DNA from 2 places in the Bradyrhizobium sp. S3.2.6 genome. Region 1 is predicted to be linked to the other one. Evidence: riboswitches for the same ligand, from Rfam matches in the RefSeq annotation. Region 1 holds a riboswitch; the other holds the start of a gene.
The links. Region 1 has a riboswitch for S-adenosylmethionine ahead of metX (homoserine O-acetyltransferase MetX). Riboswitches for the same ligand answer to the same signal wherever they lie in the genome.

Region 1 (6,645 bases):
CTTCATTGGGTTTCCGCTTGATACGTTGACGTTCCTCAACGCATCAGCGGTCGTTATCAGCCGACGCTGGCGCCGGCCTGACCCAGATGTGGGAAGCGTGCCCTCGGATCGGAAGAGGAACGTTCACAATTTCGTGCGCTGATCGGCCGGCTTGGCGGGCACGGAGCGAATCCCCTAAGTAGGCCTATGACAGCCAGCCAGACTGCCGAAATCACCGGCCTCTATCGCTACCCGATCAAGGGCCTGACGCCGGAATCCCTGGCCCGGGTCCCGTTGCGGACCGGCCAGACCCTCCCCGCCGACCGCCGCTACGCCATCGAGAACGGCCCGAGCGGGTTCGACCCGAAGGCTCCGGAGTGGAAGCCGAAAATCCAGTTTCTGATGCTGGCCCGCAATGAGCGGCTGGCGTCCCTCGACAGCCGTTTCGAGGACGCGACCAACAGCCTTACCATCCGCAAGGACGGCCGGATCGTCGCCAGCGGCGATCTCGAGAGCGCGGCGGGGCGCGCCGCCATCGAGGACTACTTCACGGAGAATTTCCAGCCGGAGCTGAAGGGTCCGCCCAAGGTGCTGTCCGGCCACGGCCACAGCTTTTCCGACGTCGCCCGCAAGGTCGTCTCCATCATCAATCTCAACAGCGTTCGCGCCATCGAGACCATGCTCGGCGGTACTGCCGTCAATCCCCTGCGCTTCCGCGCCAATCTTTACGTGAAGGGCTGGCCGGCGTGGTCCGAGCTCGACCTGGTCGGAGAGACGCTTGCGATCGGGCAGGCCCGGCTAAAGGTGGTCAAGCGCATCGTCCGCTGCCCGGCCGTCAACGTCGATCCCCAGACGGCCATACGCGATCTCGAGATACCACCGACGCTCTCGCGCAATCTCGGCCACATGGATTGCGGCATCTATGCCGAGGTGATCGCGGATGGTGAGATTGGCGTGGAGGATAAGGTTGCGGTCGAGCAGCCGAGATTGGTATGAGCTAGCACCGACTCAACACACTCCGTCATTGCGAGGAGCACTTGCGACGAAGCAATCCAGACTATTTCTGCGGAGGAATTCTGGATTGCTTCGCTTCGCTCGCAATGACGGTCGTTAGTTCGGCATCACATACGCATAGATCCGGCCGCGCGAGATCGGCGCCTCGCGGACGCGGTTGCCGTTGTTGCCGGAGATCATGATCGGATTCCCCTGCGCGTCGACGCCGGTGATGATGCCGACATGACCGCCGCCGCGCCGCCCCATCACCGCGATGGCGCCGACCTGCGGACCGGAGACACGCGTGCCGTAATGCGCGAACGAATTCGCCATGTCGGAGCCGGTGCCCTGATGGCCGGTGTGCTGCAGCACCATGTTCATGAAGCGCGCGCACCACAAGCTGCCGCGACCGGTCGGATTGCCGCCGATGTAGCGGCGCGCCTCGGAGACGAGACCCGACCCGCCACCGAAGCCACTGCTTGCAGCCATGCCGTTATTGGCCATGCCGCCGCTATTGGCGTTGGGATGGTAGCTAGCCTGCGTGTCGGCAAAGCCGCTCGCCTGCAACTGCGCCGCGCTGCGCTCGAAGCGCGAGCTGCGTACATCGTGGCGATAGTGATGATGTCTGGCGTGATGCACGTAAACGTGCCGCTCTGCGCTATGACGATGATGCGGCCGCGCTGAGGCCGGAGAAACGAACGCGGCAACCGCCGCGAAGAAGATCGCCAGCGCGACAACACAACGCGACAGGCGAGACGCAAACAACTCGAACATTCTTCATCCTTCGTTGACACCCCCACTTTCAATCGGCCCATGCGGTGGGCCGACATCCGTCTGGCCGTTAAGCCGCCCGATGTGGCGAGAAAAAGACGCCGCGGCCGCGAATAGCTGCGATGATTTTGCGTTAGTGCTGGCTCGAGGCTGCCTCATTGCGGACAACAGCATTAACAGCGATTCTGAACTCACGGCTTGAGGAGAGGGAAACAGTTAATGCCCCACGCCACGACCAGGGACAACGTCCGCATCTATTTTGAAGAATCGGGTCAGGGAACGCCGATACTTTTTCTGCACGAGTTCGCGGCCGACTACACCAATTGGGAGCCGCAGATGCGCTACTTCTCGCGCGGCCACCGCTGCATCACCTATTCCGCGCGCGGCTACACGCCATCCGATGTGCCGGCGGGCGAGGTCTACAGCTACGAACATTTCTACACCGACGCGCTCGCGGTGCTCGATCATCTCAGGATCGAGCGCGCGCATCTCGTCGGTCTGTCGATGGGCGCCTATTCATCGCTCCAGATCGGATTGAACGCGCCGCAGCGCGCACTGTCGATGACGCTTGCCGGCGTCGGCTCCGGCTCGGAGATCGAGAATCTCGACAATTGGCGCAAGCAGTGCCGTGCCAATGCCGAGCAATTCGAGGCGCTCGGCTCCGCCGAGGTCGCAAAAATCACCCGCGAGGCGCCGAGCCGGATTCCATTCCTGGTGAAGGACCCGCGCGGCCACGCCGATTTCTACGCCGCGCTGGCGCGGCACGATTCCAAGGGTTCGGCCAACACCATGCGCGGCTTCCAGGGCGGCCGTCCCTCGATCTACACCATGACGGATGCGATCAGAGGCGTGGCAACGCCGGCATTGATCATCTGCGGCGACGAGGATGATCCGTGTGTGGGGGCTAGCCTGTTCCTGAAGAAGCATCTGCCGGCAGCGGGGCTCGCGATGTTTCCGAAGTCCGGTCACGTGCTCAATCTCGAAGAGCCCGCGCTGTTCAACGCGAGCGTGGAGCGGTTCGTGACGCTGGTGGAAGCGGGACGGTGGCCGGTGCGCGACCCAAGGTCGGCGGCGGCGCATTAGGGCGAAGGCGTTGGCTCGCACTCCGTCATTGCGAGCGCAGCGAAGCAATCCAGAATCTTTCCGCGGTGGGATTCTGGATTGCTTCGCTGCGCTCGCAATGACGATAAATTACTTCCCCTGCCCGCGGCTCAGCAAAAACACGCCCTGCTCGCCGAACAGATTCCAGACCCACCATGGCAATCGCAGCCGCAGCGGACGGCCGTAGAGGTCGAGCGCTTCGGCACGCTCCATCTTGACGCCGATGGTGTCGCAGAGCTCGACGAAATCCTTGATGGTGCAGAAATGGATGTTGGCGGTGTCGTACCAGCTCGCCGGCAGATTCTCCGTGCGCGGCATGTGGCCGCCGACCAGGAGCTGCAGGCGCATCCGCCAGAAGCCGAAATTGGGGAACGACACGATGGCGCGGCGGCCGATGCGCAGGAGATTCTCCAGCACGACCTTGGGCTGGCGCGTCGCCTGCAGCGTCTGCGACAGGATCACGTAGTCGAAGGCGTCGTCGGGATAGTTGACGAGGTCGGTGTCGGCGTCGCCCTGCACCACCGCGAGGCCTTTTGCCACGCAGCGGTTGACGCCCGCGCGCGACAGCTCGATGCCGCGGCCATCGATGCCGCGGGTCTCCAGCAGCTGAAGCAGATCGCCCTCGCCGCAGCCGACATCGAGCACTTTCGAGCCCGGCTTGACCATCTCGGCGACCAGCAGATGGTCGGCGCGAAACGGGCCGAACTGCTCCGCAGCGAGGCCATTGAGCGGCAGCACTTCCTGTACAGACATCGCTAGCCGTCCTTGTCGGTCATTCCCGGTCAGTCATTCTTGCCGGTGAGCCCGCGCGCCTTGCCTGCCGATTGCAGGAAGGCGCGGGAGATGTCGAAGAATTCAGGCACGTCGAGCAGGAAGGCGTCGTGGCCGCGATCGGTCTCGATCTCGGCGAACGACACCCGCGCACTCGACGCATTCAGCGCATGCACCAGCGCGCGCGATTCCGAGGTCGGGAACAGCCAGTCGCTGGTGAAGGAGACCACGCAGAAGCGCGTCTCGATTCCGGCGAACGCCTTTGCCAGCACGCCGCCGTGATCGCCGGCAATGTCGAAATAATCCATCGCGCGCGTGAGATAGAGATAGGAGTTGGCATCGAAGCGCTCGACAAAGGACGATCCCTGGTAGCGCAGATAGGACTCGACCTGGAAATCGGCATCGAACGAGAAGGTCGGCAGCTCGCGGTCCTGCATGCGGCGGCCAAACTTGCGATGCAGCGCGGCGTCCGAGAGATAGGTGATGTGCGCGGCCATGCGCGCGACCGCGAGGCCGCGATGCGGATGGATGCCCTGATCGGCGTAGGCGCCATTGTGCCAATCGGGATCGGCCATCACGGCCTGACGACCGAGCTCGTGGAAGGCGATGTTCTGTGCCGAGTGCCGCGTCGAACAGGCAATCGCCAGCGCCGAGTAGACGCGCTTGGGATAGGCCGCAGTCCATTGCAGCACCTGCATGCCACCCATCGAGCCGCCGACGACCGCGAACAGCGTGTCGATGCCGAGCCTGTCGATCAGCATCGCCTGCGCCCGCACCATGTCGGGGATGGTGATGACGGGGAAATCCAGGCCCCACACCTTGCCGGTGGCGGGATTGATCGAGGCGGGCCCGGTCGAGCCCATGCAGCCGCCGATCACGTTGGAGCAGATGATGAAGTAGCGGCTGGGATCGAGTGGACGGCCGGGACCGACCAGCGTCTCCCACCAGCCGGACTTGCCGGTGACGGGGTGCACATTGGCGACGTGCTGATCGCCGGTCAGCGCATGGCAGATCAGCACGGCGTTGGAGCGATCGGCGTTGAGCTCGCCATAGGTCTTGTAGGCAATCTGGAACGGGGTGAGATCGATGCCGCAATCGAGCCGCAGCGGCTGGTCGGCGCCGAACTGCGCGACCTCCGAACTCGGATGATCGACCTCATGCGACCGATCGTCGGCACTGATCGCGGGACTGGGGACAGACTTGACGCCAACCATCTCTGACCATCGACCTCGTTTGCGATCGGACTTCAGATCGCGACTGACATCAGGCCATGAAAAACCCGGCCTGAACGATAGGTTCGGCCGGGATCGGAAGTGTCCCCGGCCTGTTTAGCGAGTTTTTTAACGTGGCTGCAAGCCGGCCGGCTCAAATGACCACGGAACAGGCAAAAACCTACCGGCTTGGGCGCTTTTCGTCAAGTCGCGGTTCGGATGAGCCAAATTCGCTCCCGTGCTGCCAGCCGACGCGGGCCTGACTTCTCTTTGCATTTCTCTTTGCTTTCGCCGCCCATCCTGCCTAATCAGAACCTCAACCACAGCCTCTCAACAGCACGTCGCAGATATGTCCCAACGTCCGCCCGCGCCACCATCGCTCCAGGAATTGCGCAAGGAGATCGACGCAATCGACGAGGGCATGCATCGCCTGCTGATGCAGCGCGCCGACATCATCGACCGCCTGATCCAGGTGAAGCAGACCCAGGAGGTCGGCTCGGCGTTCCGCCCGGCGCGCGAAGCCTCCATGATGCGTGACATCGTGCAACGTCATCGCGGCATCCTGCCGCTCGACACGGTCGAGAGCATCTGGCGCGTCATCATCTCCACTTTCACCTATGTCCAGGCGCCGTTCTCAGTGCATGCCGACATCTCGGTCAGCGAGCCGGCAATGCGCGATTCCGTGCGCTTCCATTTCGGCTTCACGGTTCCTTACGTCGCGCATTTCAGCGCGCAGGCCGCGGTCGAAGCGGTGGCGAAGTCCAAGGGCGATCTGGCGCTGGTCTCGGCGACCTCGAGCCGCACGCCGTGGTGGCTGGAGCTGGAAGCGGACGGCGCGCCAAAGATCATCGCGCGGATGCCCTTCGTCGAGCGCGCCGACCATCCGGCCGCGCTGCCGGTATTCGCGGTCTCGCGCGTCGCCGACAGCGCGGTGGTGACGGAGGTCGAGACCTTCAGCGTGCGGGTATCCGGGTGGAACGCCGAGGTCGCACGCGCCCTGTCGCCGCTCGCCGAGATCGTGGCGGTGCCCGATACCGCCTTCGACGGCGCGGCGCTGCTGGTCTCGGTCACGAGCGCGACCAGCATCGACAAAATCAAGGCAGCCCTGATCGAAGCAGGGGCCTCGGTGCGCTCCACGGCCCTCGTCGGCAGCCACGCAACGCGCTATACGGTGCCCCCGACCGGGTCGAAATCGTAAATCGCGAACAGACGTCGCGAACAGATCTGGCCTATCCGGAGTTGAAGATGTCCCGCCCCGTGCCGAATCCCGGCATTCTCGATATTGCGCCCTACACGCCCGGCAAGAGCCCGGTCGCTGAGCCGGGCCGCAAGGTGTTCAAGCTCTCGGCCAACGAGACGCCGTTCGGACCCTCGCCCAAGGCGATCGAGGCCTTCAAGCGCGTCGCGGACCATCTGGAAGACTATCCGGAAGGCACTTCGCGTGTGCTGCGCGAGGCGATCGGCCGTTCTTTCGGGCTCGATCCGAACCGCATCATCTGCGGCGCCGGCTCGGACGAGATCCTCAACCTGCTCGCCCACACCTATCTCAGCCACGGCGACGAGGCGATCTCGACTACGCACGGCTTCCTGGTCTACCCGATCGCGACCATGGCGGTCGGTGCCAGGAATGTGGTCGCGGCGGAGAAGAACCTGACCTGCGACGTCGACGCCATCCTCAGGGCGGTGACGCCGAAGACGAAGCTGGTCTGGCTCGCCAACCCCAACAACCCGACCGGCACCTATGTCCCGTTCGACGAGGTCAAGCGCCTGCGCGCCGGCCTGCCGTCGCACGTGCTGCTGGTGCTGGACGCCGCCTATT
Region 2 (6,645 bases), on a different contig from region 1:
GGGCCCGAGTCCGAGGCCCAGCGTGCCGCCAAGCACGACCTGCATGACCGCGGAATTCAGCATCAACAGCGATGGCAGCTTCATGTTGCCGGTGCCGCGCAGCACGCCCGCCATGGTGTTGAGAAGCCAGGGCAACACGGCACCTCCGAAAAACACCTGCGTATAGGCGATCGCATGCGTCAGCACTTCACCACGGCCGCCGAGCATCGTGAGCACCTGGGGTCCGAAGATCAGCATGCCCAGCATGAAGACGACGCCGAAGGTGATGCCGATCAGGAGCGCATGCGCGGCCAGCGTCCCGGCACGCTCGCGATCGCCGGCGCCGAGCGCACGTGCGATGGCCGAAGCGACCGCGCCGCCCATGGCGCCGCCGGACATCGTCATGGTCAGGATCACTGTCGGAAACACCAGCGCCATCGCCGCCAGCGCTTCCACGCCGAGACGCCCGATATAGGAGGTCTCGGCGATCACCACGCAGGTGCCGGCGGACAGCGCGACGACGTTCGGCCAGGCGAGACTGAGCAGCGTGCGCAGGATCGGCCCATCGGTCAGCGCGCTCCGCATCGGGCGCGGAGGCGGCGACAGCGGACGTTCCTGCTCATCGACCGGGATTTCGGCGATGTCCGTCATTCCCTCTCCCGGGCAAAAGCGCCGTTTGCGGCGCAGCAATGCATAGGTGTGCTAATCTATTTCCTCGCGCGGAAGGCGCGATAGGTACGTGTTAGCACGACAGGCCCCGATTCCTCCTGCGTCAGGTGCAGGCGTGCCCTGCGGCAGCGCATTTCAAGTGGTGGAATTACCCGACCGTCCAGACCAGCGGCGGCCGGCCGCCTGCTGTCGGACGCAAATGCACCCGGATGTGCCGGCCGCATCCCGCAGCGAGCCCTTCGAACAGCCCTTCCAGCACCTTCGCGCAGGCACGATGATAATCGGTGACGTCATCCATCAGCGTCCAGCTTTGCTGGCTGATCTCGATGCTGCCTTCGGACGTCGTGATCTCCGCTGCGTCGTCCTGCGCCGCGAACAGCCCCTTGAGAAACGATGCGAACTCGCTCGCGCCACCGCGTGTCGCCGACAGCGCGGCTGCGACCTCGTCGAAATACTGCATGCCGATCAGCTTGCCGGTGAGGTGCAGGAGATAGCCGGCATCTTCCGGCCCGAATAGCTGCACCATCACGGGCGCGGCGGTGCGGACATATTCCATCGCGTAGTTGCGATAGGCCTTTTCAAGCCGCGGCCTCGGCCAGCTCGCGACAGGCAAAGCCGGGGCGGTCTTCGCGTCGAACAGCGGTGCTTCGAGATGCCGAGCGAACACCAGGCGCTGGTCGAGCTCGAGCGGATGGTCGTATTGATGATAGTAGCCTTCGAGCCCATCCTGCCCATCAACGCTCTGCTTGGTGCAGACGAAGCCCAGGCGGAGATCGCCAAGCGCCGCACCGTTGTTGGCGTGCCAGCCGCGCAGCATCGCGCGCGAGACTTCGCCCGGCACGCCGCAGATCGCAGCGCCCTTCCAGATCCAGCGCGGCGGCGGATAGCGGATCCAGGCTTTGGTGTCGCTCTCATACATGTATTCGACGTGGACGCCGCCGATCCAGTTGGAGAGATAGTGATATTGCGCAGCCGCCACCGCCGGCGGCAAATGGCTGAGCCCTAGCTTTTGCAAGCCGGGCAGAAAGCGCTCCTGCTGCTGGCGGCGGAACACGCGGAAGACGAATTCGGCCGCGTCCGCCGTACCGCGTCGGGTGACGACGGTGAGGATCAGGCCGGTGAAATAAGCGTGGTAGAGGTCGGCGACCGCGCGCCAGCGTTTCCATTGAGCTTCTTGCGCGGAATCTGGTGCGGCGGTCATGTTCGCTCCCAGCTTGTTGTTTTGCGGGAGTGTGTCATCGCGGATGGGACGGCGCAACCGGACACGCACTCGCTGTCATCGCCCGGCGGAGACCGGGCGATCCAGTATTCCAGGGACGGCTGTGATTGAATCGATGGGCCGCAGTGTACTGGATTCCCCGCCTTCGCGGGGAATGACGGCGGAGGACGCGGATGCAGCTACACCCGAAAGTGCTTGCTCAGCTTCAGGCCCTGCGCCTGGTAGTTGGAGCCGATGCGCTGGCCGTACATGGCGTCGGGGCGTGACAGCATCTTCTCGTAGACGAGGCGGCCGACGATCTGGCCGTGCTCGAGGATGAACGGCACTTCGCGCGAGCGCACTTCCAGCACGGCGCGCGCGCCTTGGCCGCCGGCGCCGGCATAGCCGAATCCGGGATCGAAGAATCCGGCATAATGCACGCGGAATTCGCCGACCAGCGGATCGAACGGCACCATCTCCGCGGCGTAATCGGGCGGTACCTGCACCGCCTCCTTCGACGCGAGGATATAGAACTCGCCGGGATCAAGGATCAGGCTGCCATCGGGACGCGCCGAGATCGGCTCCCAGAAATCTTCCACCGCATAGCCGGAGCGACGATCGACATCGACCACACCAGTGTGGCGCTTGGCGCGGTAGCCGACGAAGCCCGTGCCCTTCGCGCCCGAGAGATCGACCGAGACGGCGACGCCGCCGGCAAGATCCGCATCGTCGACATCGACGAGGCGCTCGGACGCATGTAACGCATCGAGCTCGTCGGCGTCGAGGATGGCGTCACCGGTGCGGAAGCGCACCTGTGACAGCCGCGAGCCCTCGCTGACCAGCACCGGAAACGTCTTCGGGCTGATCTCGGCATAGAGCGGACCGTGATAGCCGGCGCCGATCATGTCGAAGCGGCGGGTGCCGTCGGCGATCACGCGGGTGAAGACGTCGAGCCGGCCGGTCGAGCTCTTGGGGTTTGCGGCAGCGACGATCTCCGGCGGCAACGCAAGGCTTTCGAGCAGCGGCACAATGTAGACGCAGTTGGTCTCCAGCACCGCGCCGTCGGCGAGGCTGAACTCGTGCAGCTTCAACTGGTCGATGCGCTCGGCAACGGTGGCGCCGGGGCCGGGCAGGAAGCTCGCGCGCACGCGATAGGCGACGTCGCCGAGGCGCAGGTCGAGGCTCGCCGGCTGGATCTGGCTTTCGACGAAGTCGTAGGCAGGCAGGATGAGGCCCGCCTCCGCCATCGCCGCGATCATGCGGTCGGGCAGGATACCATTGGCGTCGGCGGCAACCGTGAACGTCAATCGGGGGTCCTCGTCAGGGGTCGGATGCATCCGGACATGCCGAAGATACAGTTTTTTACGGCTAGCCGATGGCTGTCTTGACGGAAAGGGCATTGCGGAATATGAGCATGACTTATCCCGTGGTGATTTGAGCCGGCCGGCTTGCAGCCACGTTAAATAAGTCGCTAAACAGGCCGGGGACCTCTGTGATCCCGGCCCGTGGAGATATCCAGGCCGGTTTTTTTGTGACCATTTTCGATGGTCACGCAGAGGAGATCCTATGTCGAAGTCCCCGGCGTCCACCACGCAATACCGTCCCGAAACCCGCCTGGTTCATTCCGGCACCCTGCGCTCGCAATATGGCGAGACGTCGGAGTCGCTGTTCCTGACCCAGGGCTACGTCTACAACAGCGCCGAGGAGTGCGAGGCGCGGTTCAAGGGCGAGGACCCCGGCTTCATCTATTCGCGCTATTCGAACCCGACGATCGCGATGTTCGAGCGCCGCATGATCGAGCTCGAAGGCGCCGAGGCTGCGCGCTCGGCGGCAACAGGCATGGCCGCGGTGACGACCGCGATCCTGGCGCCGCTGAAGGCCGGCGATCACGTTGTGGCATCGCGCGCGCTGTTCGGGTCGTGCTTGTACGTCATTCAGGATCTCTTGCCGCGCTACGGCATCGAGACCACGCTGGTCGACGGAGCCGATCTCGACCAGTGGCAGCGTGCGCTCAAGCCGAACACCAAGACGTTCTTCCTGGAGAGCCCGACCAATCCGACGCTCGACGTGCTCGACATTCCCGCGATTGCCGAGATCGCGCATAGCGGCGGCGCGCGGCTCGTCGTCGACAACGTGTTCGCAACGCCGATCTGGCAGAGCCCGCTCGCGCTCGGCGCCGACGTCGTGGTCTACTCCGCGACCAAGCACATCGACGGCCAGGGCCGTTGCCTCGGCGGCATCATCCTGTCCTCGGAAGCCTTCATCGCCGAGCACATCCACAACTTCATGCGCCAGACCGGACCGTCGATCTCGCCGTTCAACGCCTGGGTCCTGCTCAAGGGCCTGGAGACGCTCGGCGTGCGCGTGCGCGCGCAGACGGAGACCGCGGCGCGCATCGCCGACGTGCTGGCGAGCCATCCGAAAATTTCGCGGCTGGTCTATCCCGGCCGCGCCGATCATCCGCAGGCGGCGCTGGTGAGGAAGCAGATGCGCGGCGGCTCGACGCTGGTCGGCTTCGAGGTCAAGGGCGGCAAGCAGGGTGCGTTCCGCGTGCTCAACGAGCTCAAGCTTGCGAAGATTTCCAACAATCTCGGCGACGCCAAGAGCCTCGTCACGCATCCGGCCACCACGACGCATCAGCGACTGAAGCTGGAAGATCGCGCCGCGCTCGGCATCAGCGAAGGGTTTATCCGCTTCTCGGCCGGGCTCGAGCATGCGGATGATCTGATCGAGGATCTGACCGCGGCGCTGGAGAAGGCGTGAGGCGCGCCAAGGGCTCGGTCTCGTAGGGTGGGCAAAGCGAAAGCGTGCCCACCATTCACGACCTCGATGCCGATAGATGGTGGGCACGGCGCGCGAAAAGCGCGCCTTTGCCCACCCTACCGGCTATTCGCCTCTACATCGGCCGGTACGTCCGCACGTCCGCGGGCACGTTCACGCCCAGCTTGATCTGGCCGACGGAGCGGATGATGTCGTCGCCGAGCAGCTGGGCGAAGCAGGCATAGCCCCAATCGTTCATGTGCAGGCCGTCGGCAATGACAAAGCTCTCGACCGGGAGCGCCTGCTTCTCGTGCCAGTCGCGCATCACCTCGAAGCGCGGGAAGATGCCGACGTGACGAAGCTCGGCGATCTTGCCGAGCAGCTTCACCATCTTGCTTGCGCTTTCGGGACGCTCGGTGACGCGCGGTGAATATTGCGGGTCGACCAGCACGACGTCGGCATCGCCGGCGGCCTGGATACGGGTGATGCCGTCCTCGACTATCTTGGCGGTGTCGCCGGGATCGAGGTTGCGCAGCACGGCGTTGGTGCCGACCTGCCAGATCACGAGATCCGGATGCACGTCGATCACCTCCTTCTGGAGGCGCTTCATCATCTCGGGCGCATCCTCGCCGCCGACACCGGCATTGACGACGGTGATGTTGGCGGTGGGATATTGCCGGCGCAGCTGCGCGGTGAGACGGTTCGGATAGTTGAAGTCCGGCGAGCTCGCGCCGTAGCCCGCCGTCGACGACGAACCGAACGCGACGATCACGACAGGCTTGCCGGCAACGAGCTTGGCCGCGACATGCGGCAGCGAGCCCATCGCCTTCGAGCCGCCCTTCGGCGCAAGACACGGCACGCGGCTGAAAATATCGCCAGCGGATTTCGCGACCTGCTTCACCTTGTCGATGGCGCGCGAGGTGAGGCCGCGCTGCTCGGTAGCCTGCTGACTGGTCGCGGCGACCGTGGTCTGGGATGGTGATGCCGGTGCGGGATTAGCGGTCTGCTGCGGCGCGGGCGTCGCCTGGGCAGCCTGAGCGTGAGCAGGTGCCTGCACCACAGGCGTCAGCATCAGCAGCGCCGCCGCTGCGGGCGCGGCCAGCCATGTCGACAGGCCAAAAGGGCGGAGAGAACTCATTAACGCTAGACCTCAATTTTGCTGCTGGGCCGGCCCCAGATGGGCAGCGTCGATCACGAACTGTGCCAACGCCCGGCCGATGCAGTCATGGACCTGTTTCGCCAGCTCGGGGCCCCGGGAGGGGCTGAACAGGTCGAACTGACCCTGATCATTCCACTGCCGCATCATCGCGAAACGGTCGAACAGCGGGACATCATGCTCCTGCGCCACCACCCGCATATTATCGAGATACGGCGGCGCCGAGATCATGGTTTCGGTACGCGGGCTGTACTGCAAATTCATCAAGACGACGTCAGCCCCTGCATTTTGCAACGCAGCGACCCCTTCGGTCACGGCGCCGCGGAAATCGTCGGGATCGATGGAGCGGATAGCATCCACGGTCCCGGTCTGCCAGATGACCAAAGTAGGTGTTTTTGCTTCCATCAGCTTAACGAAGGTTCCGGCGGCCTCCTCCGCTGTCTTCTTGCTCTGTATTTCTACGGATACGTGCACGGTCTCCGCAGGCGGCAGCTTGTCCTTCAAAATGGCCTGCATCCGCGCCGGATAGGAGCTGTCCTCCGAGGATGGAATGGTGGTGGAGCGGCTGCCGATCACCAGGATCTCGAGCGGCTTGCCGGCCTTGACGGTCTCGGCGACCTTGTGGAGCTGGCTGTCGGTGGCAAGCAGATAAGGCGGCAATTCGCAGGCTGCGGGCGCGGCAGGCACGGCATCGCCCGCGCGCGCCGGAGGCGCGGCGAGGCACCCGCATATCAGGACCAGGCTCAGGAGAACCTTCGCCTTCATCAGCCCCCTCCCGCCAGATCGGCATTGCCGACGGCGTTTTTGGTTTTCGCACCGCTCTTGTCAGCCACGCGCTTGTACCACGAAATCACCCAGGCAACGCCCCACATGATCAGGATTC

Region 2: linked by a shared signal. The riboswitch ahead of ABID58_RS03360 (O-succinylhomoserine sulfhydrylase) and the one ahead of metX (homoserine O-acetyltransferase MetX) in region 1 are both predicted to bind S-adenosylmethionine.

Annotation. Positions count from the first base shown of each region.
Region 1 is NZ_JBEPOS010000027.1:69,023-75,667, reverse strand. Features, by position in the region: gene ABID58_RS32460 (MOSC domain-containing protein) at 187-975, shown strand; gene ABID58_RS32455 (NlpC/P60 family protein) at 1,090-1,746, opposite strand; gene ABID58_RS32450 (alpha/beta fold hydrolase) at 1,963-2,826, shown strand; gene metW (methionine biosynthesis protein MetW) at 2,935-3,597, opposite strand; gene metX (homoserine O-acetyltransferase MetX) at 3,627-4,829, opposite strand; SAM riboswitch at 4,923-5,002, opposite strand; gene ABID58_RS32435 (chorismate mutase) at 5,176-6,024, shown strand; gene hisC (histidinol-phosphate transaminase) at 6,072-6,645, shown strand, end outside.
Region 2 is NZ_JBEPOS010000001.1:723,784-730,428, reverse strand. Features, by position in the region: gene ABID58_RS03375 (MATE family efflux transporter) at 1-630, opposite strand, end outside; gene ABID58_RS03370 (hypothetical protein) at 797-1,849, opposite strand; gene ABID58_RS03365 (2'-deoxycytidine 5'-triphosphate deaminase) at 2,047-3,183, opposite strand; SAM riboswitch at 3,263-3,342, shown strand; gene ABID58_RS03360 (O-succinylhomoserine sulfhydrylase) at 3,413-4,609, shown strand; gene ABID58_RS03355 (SGNH/GDSL hydrolase family protein) at 4,743-5,744, opposite strand; gene ABID58_RS03350 (SGNH/GDSL hydrolase family protein) at 5,757-6,527, opposite strand; gene ABID58_RS03345 (OpgC domain-containing protein) at 6,527-6,645, opposite strand, start outside.